2 regions of the Bradyrhizobium sp. UFLA05-153 genome follow, and region 1 is predicted to be linked to the other one. Evidence: predicted binding sites of a transcription regulator. Region 1 holds the regulator's gene; the other holds the start of a gene.
What was found. The regulator PhoB, encoded in region 1, activates phosphate uptake and scavenging genes when phosphate is short. The targets are predictions, from matches to a motif close to TGTCATNNANCTGTCAT.

Region 2: a site for PhoB is predicted at 1,153-1,169, ahead of Q2941_RS09330 (DUF47 domain-containing protein). Genes of this name have one in related genera too.

Annotation. Positions count from the first base shown of each region.
Region 1 covers NZ_JBBIAM010000072.1:26,496-29,680, forward strand. Annotated here, with positions in the region: gene Q2941_RS32640 (aspartate aminotransferase family protein) at 1-26, opposite strand, end outside; gene Q2941_RS32645 (GcrA family cell cycle regulator) at 484-996, shown strand; gene phoB (phosphate regulon transcriptional regulator PhoB) at 1,079-1,786, opposite strand; gene phoU (phosphate signaling complex protein PhoU) at 1,801-2,517, opposite strand; gene pstB (phosphate ABC transporter ATP-binding protein PstB) at 2,529-3,185, opposite strand, start outside.
Region 2 covers NZ_JBBIAM010000011.1:53,101-56,285, reverse strand. Annotated here, with positions in the region: gene Q2941_RS09335 (inorganic phosphate transporter) at 1-367, opposite strand, end outside; gene Q2941_RS09330 (DUF47 domain-containing protein) at 467-1,111, opposite strand; gene Q2941_RS09325 (branched-chain amino acid ABC transporter permease) at 1,267-2,235, opposite strand; gene Q2941_RS09320 (branched-chain amino acid ABC transporter permease) at 2,237-3,106, opposite strand; gene Q2941_RS09315 (ABC transporter substrate-binding protein) at 3,180-3,185, opposite strand, start outside.

The sequences.
Region 1 (3,185 bases):
AAATGCGTCGCGGCGCTTTTGGTCATGACGGTCACTTGAATGTTGAGGCTGGCTCACGAGACTGCCTTGCGCAGCGCATCGTTGACCTGCCCGGAAAACGAAACGTGCCGCCTTTTAAGGGCGGCACGTGTCACCATTTTATGCTTGGAAAAACCGCTGTCAATGCCGCCAGAAGGCCCTGCAAGGCGTGCGGCCGTAGTCTTGCGGTGGCATTTTTGAGTTCTTTTAGCGACGGAACATGTGGACGCGGAGCCGCAGACTCTTGCGCGGGAGTCACGCCATATTGTAGCGTTTCCCCTGTCAGATACGACATCTCGTGCAGCAGTTCTGATCCTCTTAGTCCTCATGTACCGGCGTAGCGTTCAGGTGCGTTTTCGCGCCCGGCGAGCCTTAAGGGATTCTGGCGGCACGGGTTTTTCGAGGCTTAGACATCGCCACGCGGCCCCAAGGGATTGGCAGGCGCGCGGCGAGGGGAAGGGTGCAATGACGGTTTTGACCTGGTCCGACGATCGCGTCGAGCAATTGAAAAAGCTCTGGGAAGCCGGGCTTTCGGCCAGCCAGATCGCTGCCGAACTCGGGAATGTGACCCGCAACGCCGTAATCGGCAAGGTGCACCGGCTGGGCCTGTCCGGCCGCGCCAAGAGCCCGTCCTCGGCGGCTCCCCGGCCGCGCAAGGCGCGCCCGGCGCAGCACATGATGCGGGTGAGCCGCCCGATCTCGCGCGGCAACACCGCCCTCGCCCAGGCCTTCGAGGTCGAGGTCGAGCCCGATCCGATCACCTATGACAATGTCGTTCCGATGAGCCAGCGCCTGTCGCTGCTCGAGCTCAACGAGGCGACCTGCCACTGGCCGGTCGGCGATCCCTCGAGCCCGGATTTCTTCTTCTGCGGCGGCAAGTCGCTCTCGGGCCTGCCCTACTGCGCACAGCACTCGCGCGTCGCCTACCAGCCGGCCGCCGACCGCCGCCGCGCACCGGCCAAGCCCGGCACGCGCTGAGTTCAGCCACAAACGACAACGTCCCGGTGCAAGGCCGGGACGCTTGATCGAGAAACGTCAGCACGCCATCCGGCGCGCTTTTTTACGTCTGCTCCGCCTTCGCGAAACGATCATCCAGCGCGTAGCCGGCGCCACGGACGGTGCGGATCGGGTCCTGCTCGCGACCGAGATTGAGCAGCTTGCGCAGGCGGCCGATGTGGACGTCGACGGTGCGCTCGTCGATATAGATGTCGCGGCCCCAGACGCTGTCGAGCAGCTGCTCGCGCGAGAACACCCGGCCGGGATGCTCCAGGAAGAACTCCAGGAGGCGATATTCGGTCGGGCCGAGGTCGATCGGCCGACCGGAGCGCGCCACGCGGCGCTTCTCGCGGTCGAGCTCGATGTCGCCAAAGGCGAGTATGGTCGCGAGCCGCTCGGGGCTTGCACGCCGGAGCAGGCCTTTCACGCGCGCGAGCAATTCGGGCACCGAGAACGGCTTGACGATGTAGTCGTCGGCGCCGGTCGCAAGCCCGCGCACCCGCTCGCTCTCCTCACCGCGCGCGGTGAGCATGATGATCGGCAGCTGCTTGGTCTCGGGCCTGGCGCGAAGCCTGCGGCACAGCTCGATGCCGGACAGTCCCGGCAGCATCCAGTCGAGCACGATCAGGTCGGGAATGTGCTCCTTGAGGCGGGTGTCGGCGTCGTCGCCGCGCATCACCGTCTCGACATCGTAGCCGTCGCCTTCGAGGTTGTAGCGCAACAACTCGGTCAGCGCTTCCTCGTCCTCAACAACCAGAATGCGTGCGCCCATAGCGTCGTCGCTCCTTAAGTGTTCGGCACGGTCGTGGCGAAGGTCGTCATATCGCCCTTCGGCCGCTTGTCCGCGATGGCCTGACCTTCGATCATGTAGAAGACGGTCTCGGCGATGTTGGTCGCATGGTCGCCGATCCGCTCGATGTTCTTGGCGCAGAACATCAAATGGATGCAGAACGAGATGTTGCGCGGATCCTCCATCATGTAGGTGAGGAGCTCGCGGAACAGCGAGGTGCAGATCGCGTCGACCTCCTCGTCGCCCTTCCACACCATCATCGCAGCCGGCAGGTCATGCGCGGCATAGGCGTCCAGCACCGACTTGACCTGCTGCTGCACGAGGTCGGTCATGTGTTCCAGGCCGCGGAACAGCTTCAGCGGATGGAAATCAGTCTCCAGCGCGGCGACGCGCTTGCCCATGTTCTTGGCGAGGTCGCCGATCCGCTCCAGATCGGTCGCAACGCGCATGGCGCCGACGATCTCGCGCAGGTCGACCGCCATCGGCTGCCGGCGTGCGATCGTGAGCACGGCGCGCTCCTCGATCTTCTTCTGGAGCGCGTCGATCTCGGCGTCGGTCGCCACCACGCGCTGGCCGAGCGCGACGTCACGGCGGATCAGCGCATCGACGGAATCGACGATCATGCGCTCGGCAAGGCCGCCCATCTCCGCAACGAGTCGCGTGAGCTCCTGGAGGTCGGTGTCGAAGGCCTTTGCGGTATGTTCAGAAGCCATTTCCTGTCTCCTCAGCCGAAGCGGCCGGTGATGTAGTCCTGGGTGCGCCGGTCGCTGGGCGACGTGAAGATCTTGCTGGTCTCGTCGAACTCGATCAACTCGCCAAGATACATGAAGGCGGTCTTGTCGGAGACGCGCGCCGCCTGCTGCATGTTGTGGGTGACGATCGCGATCGTGTAGTTCTCTGCGAGCTCCTGGATAAGCTCCTCGACCTTGGCGGTCGAGATCGGATCGAGCGCCGAGCAGGGCTCGTCGAACAGGATCACCTCAGGACGCACCGCAACGGTGCGGGCGATACAGAGACGCTGCTGCTGGCCGCCGGAGAGCGACAGGCCGGAGGCGTTGAGCTTGTCCTTGACCTCGTTCCACAGCGCGCCGCCGCGCAGCGCCTTCTCGACCCGGTCGTCCATCTCGGACTTGGAGATCTTCTCATAGAGGCGGATGCCGAAGGCGATGTTCTCGTAGATCGTCATCGGGAACGGCGTCGGCTTCTGGAACACCATGCCGACGCGAGCGCGCAGCAGATTGAGGTCGAGCTTGGTGTCGAGGATGTTGGTCTGGTCGAGCATGAGCTGACCGGTGGCGCGCTGGCCCGGATAGAGATCGTACATCCGGTTGAAGATGCGCAGCAGGGTCGACTTGCCGCAGCCCGACGGACCGATGAACGC
Region 2 (3,185 bases), on a different contig from region 1:
TGGCCACGCCGCCGCCGACGAGTCCGCCGATCAACGCATGTGACGACGACGACGGAATGCCGAGCGCCCACGTCACGATGTTCCAGACGATAGCGCCGACAAGAGCCGCAAAGATCACCTGAGCGTCGACGATCGAGGGATCGATGATCCCCGTGCCGATGGTCTGGGCGACGTGCAGGCCGAACACCAGGAAGGCGACGAAATTGAAGAACGCGGCCCAGAACACCGCAAATTGCGGCCGCAGCACGCGGGTCGAGACGATGGTGGCGATCGAATTGGCGGCGTCGTGCAGGCCGTTCAGGAAGTCGAACAGCAGCGCGACCGCGATCAGTCCGACGAGGACGGGAAGACCCAACACAGCATCCACGGCGCAGCCCCTGCTTTAAAGTTTGCGCATGATCTCCGCGCAAACGCGTTCCGCGTTTGTCGCGAGGGAAAACCGCTGCACACTTTTCCGGATCATGCGCTAGACCTGTTCGATGACGATGCTGTTGATCTCGTTCGCGACGTCGTCGAAGCGGTCCGCGACTTTCTCGAGATGATCGTAGATCTCGACACCCACGATGAAATCCATCGCGTTGCCCTCGCGGTGCTTCAGGAACAGCTCCTTCAGGCCGATATCGTGGAGGTCGTCGACACGTCCCTCCAGCTTGGTCAGCTCTTCCGTGATCGCGGTCAGCATGGCGACGTTCTTGCCGATCTCTTGAAGCAGCGGCAGCGCGCGGCCCACCAGGTTGGCGCACTCGATCAGAAGCCCGCCGATCTCGCGCATCGGCGGCTCGAAGGCGCGGACCTCGAACAGCATCACCGCCTTGGCGGTCTGCTGCATCTGGTCGATGGCGTCGTCCATCGAGGTGATCAGGTTCTTGATGTCGCCGCGGTCGAACGGCGTGATGAAGGTGCGGCGCACCGCGGTCAGCACCTCGCGCGTGATGTTGTCGGCATCGTTCTCGAACTGGTTGACGCGCTGGCAATAGACCGGCGTCTCCTCGCCGCCGTTCAGCATGCCCTGGAGCGCGATCGAGCCCTGGATCACGGTCTGGGCGTGGCGGTCGAACAGATCGAAGAACCTTTCCTCCTTGGGGAGAAAGGCGCGAAACCAACGCATCATGGGAATAACTGCCGGGTTGAGATTGGCCGGTCCGGAGGGACTGTCACCCGACTGTCATAGACCATTTTGGGGCCGCGCGCGTGCCACGTCACGCCGCCCGAAGCAGTTCATCCACCACTTTCAAAAATCAGGGAAACTGTCTTTGGCTCAGAGACTTACAGGGATCTCCGGAAGTAATGCGCGATTTCGCCGACGACGCCGCGGCGGAAGGTGAGCACGCAGATCACGAAGATCGCGCCCTGAATCACCGTCACCCACTGGCCGTAGCTCGCCAGGTACTGCTGCATGGCGATGATCACGAAGGCGCCCGCCACGGGTCCGAAAATGGTGCCGAGACCGCCGACCAGCGTCATCAGCACGACCTCGCCGGACATCGACCAGTGCACGTCGGTGAGCGAGGCGTTCTGCGCTACGAACACCTTCAGTGAGCCGGCAAAGCCCGCCAGCGTGCCCGAGAGGATGAAGGCCAGCAGCTTGTACTGATCGGTGCGGTAGCCGAGCGATATCGCGCGCTGCTCGTTCTCGCGGATCGATTTCAAGACTTCGCCGAATGGCGAGTTGATGATGCGGTAGATCAGCAGGAAGCCAGCGAGGAAGCCGACCAGCACGACGTAGTAAAGCACCGTCGGCTTGGAGAGATCGAAGATCCCGAACAGATGGCCCTGCGGAATACCCTGAATGCCGTCTTCGCCATGCGTGAACGGCGCCTGCAAGTAGATGAAATAGAGCAGTTGCGACAGCGCCAGCGTGATCATCGAGAAGTAGATGCCCTGGCGACGGATCGAAATGTAGCCAGTCACGATCGAGAGCACGAAGGCCGCGGCAACGCCGGCGAGAATACCGAGTTCCGGCGGCAGCGCCCACACCTTCAGCGCATGGGCGCTGCAATAGCCGGCGGTGCCGAGGAACATCGCGTGGCCGAACGACAAGAGACCGCCATAGCCGATCAGCAGGTTGAAGGCGCAGGCGAGGAGCGCGAAGCACAGCGCCTGCATCACGAAGAACGGATAGATGCCGGTGAACGGCACGGCGGCCAAGGCCAGCGCCATGAACACGAACACGATCATCTCGTCGCGCATCGCGCGCGCCGTCACGGGCAGGGTATCGTCCGTCAAGGCTGTCATATCAGGCCGCCCTTCCCGTCAGTCCCGTCGGCTTCACGAGCAGCACCAGCACCATCAGCACGAACACGACGGTGTTGGAGGCCTCGGGGTAAAAATACTTGGTGAGGCCTTCGATCACCCCGAGCGCGAAGCCGGTGATGATCGAGCCCATGATTGATCCCATGCCGCCGATCACCACCACCGCGAACACCACGATGATGAGGTCGGCGCCCATCAGCGGCCGCACCTGGTTGATCGGCGCGGAAAGCACACCGGCGAGCGCGGCAAGGCCGACGCCGAGACCGTAAGTCAGCGTGATCATGCGCGGCACGTTGATGCCGAAGGCGCGCACCAGCGTCGGGTTTTCGGTCGCTGCGCGCAAGTACGCGCCGAGCTGGGTCTTCTCGATCAGGAACCAGGTCGCAAGGCACACCACCAGCGAGAAGACGACGACCCAGCCGCGGTAGATGGGCAGGAACATGAAGCCGAGATTCATGCCACCCTTGAGCTGGTCGGGAATGGCATAGGGCAGACCGGACGAGCCGAAGTAGTTCTGGAACACGCCCTGGATGATCAAGGCCATACCGAACGTCAACAGCAGGCCGTAGAGATGATCGAGCCCGGTCAGCCATTGCAGCATGGTCCGCTCCAGGATCATGCCGAAGATGCCGACCACGATTGGCGCGATGATCAACGCTGGCCAGTAACCGATACTGAGGTAATCGTTGTTGAGCAGGAAATACGCGACGAACGCGCCCATCATGTAGAGCGCGCCATGGGCGAAATTGATGATGTTGAGCATGCCGAAGATCACGGCGAGCCCGAGACTGAGCAGCGCGTAGAACGAGCCGTTGATCAGTCCCACCAGTAGCTGTGCATAGAGAGCCTGCATCGATCCCGCACCCAGTCCCTTCAGCGTTCCTCATGCGGTTCGCCGGCGCTCGCCGGCGAACCGTTGTTGCTTCTTACTT